Regions from separate parts of the Bombilactobacillus sp. ESL1094 genome, predicted to be linked through region 3. Evidence: predicted binding sites of a transcription regulator. Region 3 holds the regulator's gene; each other region holds the start of a gene.
What was found. Region 3 encodes HrcA, which represses chaperone genes, less so after heat shock. Its sites were predicted from a motif close to TTAGCACTCNNNNNNNNNGAGTGCTAA; they were not measured.
Positions count from the first base shown of each region.

Region 1: the regulator HrcA is predicted to act here: its motif matches at 1,771-1,797, upstream of clpP (ATP-dependent Clp endopeptidase proteolytic subunit ClpP).
Region 2: the regulator HrcA is predicted to act here: its motif matches at 1,450-1,476, upstream of groES (co-chaperone GroES).

Region 1 is NZ_JBYLUM010000001.1:1,413,929-1,417,215, forward strand. Features, by position in the region: gene AC3B5S_RS06655 (CPBP family intramembrane glutamic endopeptidase) at 1-214, shown strand, start outside; gene AC3B5S_RS06660 (DUF4176 domain-containing protein) at 225-527, shown strand; gene AC3B5S_RS06665 (5-formyltetrahydrofolate cyclo-ligase) at 530-1,111, shown strand; gene clpP (ATP-dependent Clp endopeptidase proteolytic subunit ClpP) at 1,162-1,749, opposite strand; gene AC3B5S_RS06675 (NADPH-dependent FMN reductase) at 1,933-2,487, opposite strand; tRNA gene AC3B5S_RS06680 (tRNA-Arg) at 2,820-2,891, shown strand; gene AC3B5S_RS06685 (sugar-binding transcriptional regulator) at 3,042-3,287, shown strand, end outside.
Region 2 is NZ_JBYLUM010000001.1:466,908-470,194, reverse strand. Features, by position in the region: gene AC3B5S_RS02535 (LTA synthase family protein) at 1-1,162, shown strand, start outside; gene groES (co-chaperone GroES) at 1,512-1,796, shown strand; gene groL (chaperonin GroEL) at 1,860-3,287, shown strand, end outside.
Region 3 is NZ_JBYLUM010000001.1:137,570-140,856, reverse strand. Features, by position in the region: gene ribF (riboflavin biosynthesis protein RibF) at 1-659, shown strand, start outside; gene hrcA (heat-inducible transcriptional repressor HrcA) at 752-1,828, shown strand; gene grpE (nucleotide exchange factor GrpE) at 1,840-2,448, shown strand; gene dnaK (molecular chaperone DnaK) at 2,476-3,287, shown strand, end outside.

The DNA.
Region 1 (3,287 bases), 1.3 Mb from region 3:
TTTTCCAAAGTTAAAAAATAATGGACAAACGGTCTTAGCAATTGTTTTGTCAGGTGCAATTTTTGGATTGATGCATGCTCCGGCTTTTAGTTTAGTAGTCATTCCCTATATTTTAGCTGGTTGTTTGTTAGCAACCACGTATGTTTTGTATCAAGGCGATATGCGCTATAACATTGCTTTACATTTTTTGAATAATTTAATTGCATCATTGTAAGGAGAATCATATGAAAATTTTACCAATTGGCTCAGTAGTAACCTTAAAGGGTGATCAGGAAACGCCCTTAATGATCGTGAACCGTGCAGCACTGTTTGAAGAAAAGAAAAATCAAATTGGTTATTTTGATTATTCGGGTGTTTTGTATCCCAATGGTGTCGATGAAACCGAAGATTTTTGCTTTTTTAATCAAGAAGATATCAAAGAGGTACTTTTTGAAGGGTATCGTAACCAAGAAGAACAAGAATTTGCTCAGCAATACGATCAATTGGTGGCGCAAAGTGGCTATCCTAAGTTAAAGAGTACGTTATAGTTATGACGGCAATTGAGCAGCAGAAGGCGCAGTTACGTCAAGAACTTTTAAAACGGCGGGCGCAGCTATCACCGAGCTATCGTAAACAAGCAACCAAAGTTATCACGAACTTGTTAATTAATTTGCCACAGTTTCAAATGAGTCATACAATTTTTACTTATTGGTCCGTGGGTTCTGAATTAGCGACGCAGCCTTTGGTTAAGGTGGCGCAAAGTGAGCAGAAGGTGATAGCCTTACCGCGAGTTTATGCACAACATCGGATGCAAGCGCAACTGTTTCAAGGACAACGAGCACTACAAAAAAGTTCTTTAGGAGTTTTAGAGCCACCAATCACAGCGCCTATTATTGCTCCAGCAGAATTAGATTTAGTGATTGTACCGTGTTTAACTTGCTCCTTAGTGGGCAAACGTTTGGGTTATGGTGGCGGTTATTATGATCGTTATTTACAACAACAGTCTTTAACAGCAACGACAGTGGCATTATGCTTTGCGCAGTTGCAAAGCGCACAAGTACCAGTAACGCCGCTAGATTATCCTGTTGATTTTGTGATTACTGAACAAGGTGTTAGTAAAGTGATTGAATAAAAAAAACACGGCCATCAGGTCGTGTTTTTTGTAATGATTAATGTGCCCAATTATTTATTTGAATTGTTAGTCATAATATCATCAATTAAGCCATAATCTTTAGCTTCTTGAGCGGTTAAATAGTTATCACGTTCAGTATCGCGTTCAATGGTTTCGATATCTTGACCAGAATTATCTGCTAAGATTTTATTTAAACGTTTGCGGGTTTTTAAAATCTCTTCAGCCACAATTTCAATTTCGGTTTGTTGACCTTGAGCGCCGCCAGAAGGTTGGTGAATTAAGACCGTGGAGTTTGGTAAAGCAAAGCGTTTGCCCTTAGCACCAGAAGATAATAAGACACTAGCCATTGAAGCAGCCATTCCCATAGCAATGGTTTGCACATCGGCTTTGACAAAATTCATAGTATCCATAATTGCTAAGCCGGCGGTTACAGAGCCACCAGGAGAGTTGATGTACATATAAATATCTTTTTCAGAATCTTGAGCATCCAAGAATAACAGTTGGGCAATGACCGTATTAGCTAAATCATCAGTAACTTCGCCCGATAACATAATGATGCGGTCTTTTAATAAACGAGAATAAATATCGTAGGCACGTTCACCACGTGAATTTTGTTCAATAACTGTAGGAACTAACATAAAAAAGCCTCCTATTGCTTATTAGCACTCTATACATTACTCTGCTAATTTATCATATATTTAAAAAAAGTCAACTCTCATGACTTCATTTTCAGATTGCTTAATAGTAATAAATTGATTATTAAAAAAAGGACTCTAAGAGTCCTTCATGTGCGAACTTGAAAAAAGTTCTGATTGAATATCTTAATACCGATTGATCAATTCAACAAATGCATCAACAATGGATTGTAAGAATTGCTTTGTATTGTCATTATTAACTTGACCATTGTCATCTAAGTAATTCATTACATTGCCTAGGTAAGCTTCAGGCTGTTGCAAAGTTGGCATATTTAAGAAGACTAATGATTGGCGTAAGTGGTGATTAGCACCAAAAGCACCAGGGGCACCAGGTGAAACACTAACAACTGCAGCAGGCTTCTTATCCCAAACGCTTTGTCCATAAGGACGAGAACCGACATCAAGGGCGTTCTTTAAAACAGCAGGCGTGCTGCGGTTATATTCTGGGGTAACGAATAAAATAGCATCCATGTCTTTAACATCATTACGGAAACGGCTGTAACTAGCTGGCTCTTCTAATTCACCATCTTCAAAATCTTGGTTGAAGATTGGCAAGTCACTGATATCGATTAATTGTGCATCGTAGCCTTCAGGAAACATTTCTTTCATTGCATTAGCGATTGCCTTGGAAAAAGATTGCTTACGTAAACTACCGACGATAACTCCAATTTTTTTAGTCATAATTTTTCCTCCCAAATTTTATTACAAGAACATAGTATACATAACATTATTGGAAAAGAAAGTTTTTTGCTTCAAGAAAAAGAACGATTAGATACCATTGCAAAGCTAAAAATACCGTCATTAATGGATTTGTCCACCATTTTTAGTACTTGAAATTTATTTTCCAAAATCATTTGAAACTAATCAATAGATTTAAGTAGTAAGCACCCAAAATGAAACTTATCATTTTACTATGAGGTAAGATCTGCAGTTAAAGTGTTGAAAATAATTAATAAAAAATCTATTTAGGTATTGCCAAATGTTCTTTCATCGTGTAATATATCTCATGTATTGCGCCGCTAGTGTAATGGATAGCACACAAGATTCCGGTTCTTGGGATCTGGGTTCGACTCCCAGGTGGCGCATAGTTGGTGGTTCATTACAATTTTGTGATGAACCATTTTTTCTGTAAAAAAGTGGTTTTGTTTATTGCAAATTAAAAATTAAGTTGTTATAATCTTGTTGTGAGTTGGAAATGTTACTCACATATATTTTTTGATTGGATGGGTCTTAATATGCCACACAGGGACAAAATTAGTCCCACGGCAAATGCATCGTCAGTCAACGATGAACTTGGTTGGATCGAAGCCATTGCACCAGATTTTTTAAGTACCCTGCGAAAGCGTTATCGAATTTTGCAGGAAATTCGCTGGATGCAACCAATTGGTCGGCGGATCTTGGCAAGTGAGTTGGATCTTTCAGAACGAGTTTTGCGGCGGGAAACAGATTTGTTTAAAACTAGTGGCTTAATTAGCTCCTCT
Region 2 (3,287 bases), 330 kb from region 3:
AGTTGGGAAAGTTAACATTATTTATATTTTAAATGAATCTTTAACCAATCCTTTACGGACACAGAAATGGTATCCCCTTGTTGGCAATAAAAATCCGATGCCTTATATTTCTAAGATGATTACGAATCCAACGGTCCAACAAGCTGGGGGCTATATGGTGTCTCCTGGTTTTGGTGGGGGTACGGCTAATATTGAATTTGAAGCCAATACAGGTTTCTCCAATTACTTTTTAAACAATACGCCCTATCAGGATATTTTACCTAATAAAAAATATTTTCCGAGTGTCATGCATTATTTAAATGATGCTGGCTATAATTCACAGGCCTACCATCCTTATGCCGGCACTATGTATCGTAGAAATCAAGCTTATCCAGCGATCGGTATCCATAAATTCCAAGATCAATCGAAATTACAGCATTTAAAGAAGTCACCACATGGTTTGTATGATACAGATGCCTCCGCCTATCCGAACTTTTATGCACAACAAAAAAAGTCTAGTCGCCAATTTAGTTTGATGTTGACGATGCAAAACCATATGCCTTATCAAGCAGAAATAGGTCCCAAAAGTTCTTATCAACTCCAGAATAAAGTAGCCGGAGATGCTGATAAGACTAAAAAATTAGAAGCTTATCTTCAAGAAGTTCACGATTCGGATCAAGCATTTAAGCAATTAGTGCAACATTATCAACATGCTAAGCAAAAAACGTTAATTGTCATGTATGGCGATCATTATCCTGGTGATGGTATTTATGATGATCTCTTCAATCAGAATACCTTGTATTCTCATGCAACGCCGTTTGTGATGGCGGCTAATTTTCCTTTACAGACGCATCATTATAATTACTTCTCGCCCAACTATATGTCCTTACAGTTATTGCAACAACTTAACTATCCGCAAACCCCGTTTTATCAATTATTGGAACAATTACAACAGCAAGTTCCAGTTTTGACCAAACCACTACAAATTTCTGGTACGGGCCAACAGAATCGAACCAAAGTAAGCAACGATACGTATGCGTTAACTGCTAAAAATGTTCACGGCCCTAAAAATGCTAAGTGGGATCAATCACGAGTTTATAAAGATTATCGGTTATTAGAATATGATATGACTTATGGTAAAGCTTACGCTAAAAAGGATGGTATGTTTCAAATTCCTCGCTAGTCATAGCTGAATCGGGTCAACAATTTGAAAACTATTTTGCAAAATTAATTATCTAATAATTGCATACGTGTCTTGAAAGCTCTTTATGCTCCAAATTTGATAAATCAAGTGAGTCGTCCATTACGGGCGACTTTTTGATTAAAAAAAGCAAAGGAAGATTACTAGATTTTGAGCCAATTAATGTGTTTTCAAAGCAATCTGTGCTACTGTAAAAAAGTAAGTTTTCCGAATATTTTTAAACGGAAATACTTGCATCTGGAAAGGAACATGTTATTATAGAACTTGTATTAGCACTATATAAAGATGAGTGCTAAGAGTGCTAAAAATGTTTTTATTTGGAGGGATTACTTTGTTAAAGCCATTAGGTGATCGTATTCTGGTACAAGTTGATGAAGAAAAGGAACAAACAGTTGGTGGAATTGTTCTAGCCAATAATGCTAAAGAAAAGCCACAAGTTGGTGAAGTTATTGCTGTTGGCGCCGGTGAACGGACACCAGAAGGTAAAACAATTGAATTAAGCATTCAAAAAGGCGATAAAGTCTTATTTGATAAATATGCTGGTTCAGAAGTTAAGTATGACGGCCAAAAATATCTCGTAATGCATGAAAAAGATGTCATGGCAATTGTTGACTAATTTTTGTAATTAATTAGAAATTAAGAACATAAAGTATTAAATAATAATTGAGGTGGCTGAAAAATGACAAAAGAAATTAAATTTTCAGAAGACGCACGGGCTAAGATGCTTGAAGGCGTTAATAAATTAGCAGATACAGTAAAAACAACAATTGGACCTAAAGGTCGTAACGTTGTTTTGGAACAATCCTATGGTTCTCCAAATATTACCAACGATGGTGTAACTATCGCCAAAGATATTGAATTAGAAGATCATTTTGAAAATATGGGTGCTAAATTAGTTTCTGAAGTTGCTTCAAAGACTAATGATATTGCCGGTGACGGTACAACCACTGCGACAGTTTTAGCTCAAGCCATTATTCAAGAAGGCATGAAGAACGTAACTGCTGGTGCGAACCCTGTTGGTATTCGGACGGGAATTGAGAAGGCTACTGCTACTGCTGTCGATGAATTGCGAAAGATTTCTCACGAAGTTAGTGGTCGTGATCAAATTGCTCAAGTTGCCGCAGTTTCTTCTTCCAATCAACAAGTTGGTGAATTAATTGCCGATGCGATGGAAAAAGTTGGTCATGATGGTGTAATTACCATTGAAGAATCAAAGGGTATTGAAACAACTTCTGATGTTGTTGAAGGTATGCAATTTGATCGTGGTTACTTATCACAATACATGGTAACTGATAACGATAAAATGGAAGCCGATTTAGATAATCCATACATTTTAATTACTGATAAGAAGATTTCTAACATCCAAGATATTTTGCCATTATTACAATCAATCGTGCAACAAGGCAAAGCTTTATTGATTATTGCTGATGATGTTGATGGTGAAGCTTTACCAACATTGGTTTTGAACAAGGTTCGGGGCACGTTCAATGTTGTAGCTGTTAAAGCACCTGGTTTTGGCGATCGTCGTAAGGAACAATTAGAAGATATTGCGATCTTGACTGGTGGTACTGTCATTACAGCTGATTTAGGCTTAGAATTAAAAGACACAACCATTGATCAATTAGGTCAAGCAGGTCGTGTAACTGTTACTAAAGACAACACAACAATTGTCCAAGGTTCTGGTTCCAAAGATGCGATTGATGAACGGGTTGATTTAATTAAGAAGCAAGTTAGCGAAACAACTTCTGACTTTGACCGTGAAAAGTTACAAGAACGTTTAGCTAAATTAGCTGGTGGCGTTGGTGTGATTAAAGTTGGTGCCGCTACTGAAACTGAATTAAAAGAACGCAAATATCGGATTGAAGATGCTTTGAATGCTACGCGGGCCGCTGTTGAAGAAGGCTACGTTGCTGGTGGTGGTACAGCTTTGATGAATGTCATTCCAGCTGTTGCCAAATTAGCTGAAGGCGAAACTGGTGATGTGCAAACCGGTGTTAACATTGTTAAGCGGGCTTTAGAAGCACCAGTTCGGCAAATTGCCGAAAATGCCGGCAAAGAAGGCTCTGTTATTGTTGAACATTTGAAGGCACAAGATAATGAAGTTGGT
Region 3 (3,287 bases):
ATGTAGTAGAGTTTAATCCCATTTTGGCGCATTTAGCACCGCAAAAATTTGTCGAAGATTTTTTGTTGCGCTTGCATATTACAACTTTAGTGGCCGGCTTTGATTGGACCTTTGGCCCCAAAGAGATTGCGACCATGACGTATTTACGCCAGTTAGTCCAACAACGCTTTGAAATTGTAGAGATTCCTTCTTTAAATTTCGATCATGAAAAAATTTCTTCTACTAATATTCGCACAGCGTTACAGACGGATCAGATTCAACACGCTAATTTATTATTGGGTTATAATTACCAAAACCAAGGTCCAGTGGTTCACGGTTATCAAATGGGGCGGCAGTTGGGTTTTCCCACAGCTAATTTAGCTTTAAGCGCAGAGCAATTAGTTCCTAGCTTGGGTGTTTACGTCACACGAGTCAAAGTTGGTGATGACTGGTTCCCAGCGATGACTTCCGTTGGCCGAAATGTGACTTTTAAAAGGGGCAATAATCCGGTCACAGTAGAGGCTAATCTCTTAGACTTTGATCAAGATCTCTATGGTCAGGAAGTCCAAATTCAGTGGTTAAAATATTTACGTCCTGAAATTAAATTTGCTGACGCCCCGGCATTGGTGCAGCAATTACGACAAGATCAGCAAGCTACCGAAAATTATTTCAGAAAATAATAGCAACTAACTTGACATAGTGCTAATAGCTTGCTATATTTAACATTGTTAGCACTGATATATCAAGAGTGCTAAAAGCGAGGTGATTTGGTTTGATAACTGATCGTCAAGCTGCAATTTTAAAGGCAATTGTTCAACAATATATTGAAACGGGGCAACCTATTGGCTCGAAGGCTTTAATGGATCGGTTACCAATTCATGTGAGTTCGGCAACTATTCGCAATGACATGGCAAATTTAGAGAGTTTGGGTCTGATTGAAAAGATTCATTTGTCATCAGGACGGGTGCCTTCAGATAGTGGTTATCGGTACTATTTGGATCACCTGTTAACGCCGATAGATGTTTCGGAGCAAACTTCAGAAATCATTCATTCTGATTTTGCCAAACAACGCTTTACCAAAATTGATGAGATTGTTGCGCAGTCCGCTAAAATTCTCTCAACTTTGACAAGTTATACGGCCATTGCTTTAGGACCTGAGAGTGATAATACTGTTTTAACTGGTTTTCGAATTGTAGACTTGGGTAACAGTCAAGTCATGGCTATTATGGTAACTAGTGATGGAGCTGTTTATAATCAAGTGTATCGCTTAGAAGCAGATATTGCGGCTGATCGTTTGGAAGCGGTCGTACGCATTATTAATGATCAATTAGTAGGTCAGACTTTGAATGAGGTTTCCAAGCGATTAAAGACTGATTTTCCTAAACTGGTGGCACAATATTTACAGACTCCAGATGGTTTTTTGTCAATTTTTGATGATATCTTAGATAAAGTTGCCGCCGATCATTTCTTTGTGGACGGTAAATCTAATTTATTTAACTACGTTGATACCCGTAATAGTGACAGTTTAAAGAGTTTGTATTCATTGTTTGACAGTGACCATAATTTAGCCAAGCTTTTGGGAATGGATCAGAATCTCAGTGACGATGATTCTAATAATCAAGGAATTAAGGTCCATTTGGGTGCTGAATTAGCGCCGCAAATATTGAATAATTATAGTTTGATTACCGCCAAATATAGTGTGGGCGTTCACGGTGATGGCTTAATTGCCCTCTTAGGGCCCACTAATATGCCTTATTCACAAGTGATTGGTTTAATTACCTCTTTACGTTATGAATTGGCAAAGCGGTTAATTGATTATTTTCAAGAACTAAATGGTAATTCAAGTTAGGAGGCGTGTTTATGACGAAACCTGAAATAGATCCGGAAGAGTTTCCTTCAGAAAAAGCTTCAACAAAAAAAGCAGCTGCTAATGATCAAGAAAAAGTGGTATCCAGCAAAGATCAGGATGAACCAGCCACAGCCAAGCCAGCTGCTGATGAAGTGGTAGACAAACTATTAGATGCTAATCAAAAATTAGAAAAAGATTTAAAAGCTAGTCAAGATCAGGAGTTACGCTTACAAGCGGAAATTCAAAATATTAAAAAGCATAATCAACAAGAACAGGCTAGTTTAATTAAGTATGATGGACAAAAGTTAGCGACAGCTATTTTACCATCAATTGACAATTTAGAACGTGCACTACAAGCAAGTAGTGCCGATCAGACCAATGACGGCTTAATTACTGGTGTGCAGATGGTTTTAAAACATTTGAAGCAAGCATTAGCGGAAAATGATATTACTGAAATTAAAGCTTTGAATGAAAAATTTGATCCGACGATTCATCAGGCGGTGCAAACAGTAGCAAGTGATGATGAGCATCCAGCAGACACAGTGGTGCAAGTATTACAGGCCGGTTATCAATTAAAAGATCGCGTTTTGCGGCCAAGTATGGTTGTTGTGGCACAATAAATTAATTTAATGGAGAAGGTTTAATTAATGTCAAAAATTATCGGAATTGATTTAGGAACAACTAATTCAGCAGTTGCTGTTTTAGAAGGTGGCGACCCGAAGATTATTGCTAATCCAGAAGGCGGCCGGACTACACCATCAGTAGTTGCTTTTAAAGATGGTGAAACACAAGTTGGTGAAGTGGCTAAGCGGCAAGCAATTACCAACCCGAATACGATTTCTTCTATCAAACGCCACATTGGTGAAGCTGGCTATAAAGTCAATGTTGATGGCAAAGAATATACACCACAAGAAATTTCGGCCATGATTTTGCAATACATTAAAAACTTTGCGGAAAAATATTTGGGTGAAGAAGTGACTGAAGCGGTAATTACTGTACCAGCTTACTTCAATGACTCACAACGGCAAGCTACCAAAGATGCTGGTAAAATTGCTGGTTTAGATGTTAAACGGATTATTAATGAACCAACAGCTTCTGCTTTAGCTTATGGTTTAGATAAAAGTGATGCCGATGAAAAAGTCTTAGTTTACGATTTAGGTGGTGGGACTTTTGATGTTTCCGTTTTGGAATTAGGCGATGGCGTTTTCCAAGTATTGTCAACTAATGGTGATACCCATTTAGGTGGCGATGACTTTGATAATGCTATTATGGATTGGTTAGTCGCTGACTTTAAAGCGCAAAATCAAATTGACTTATCACAAGATAAGATGGCTTTGCAACGGTTGAAAGATGCTGCTGAAAAAGCGAAAAAAGATTTATCTGGTGTGAGTGAAACGGAAATCAGTTTGCCATTTATTTCTGCTGGCCCTGCTGGCCCGTTGCATTTACAGACTACTTT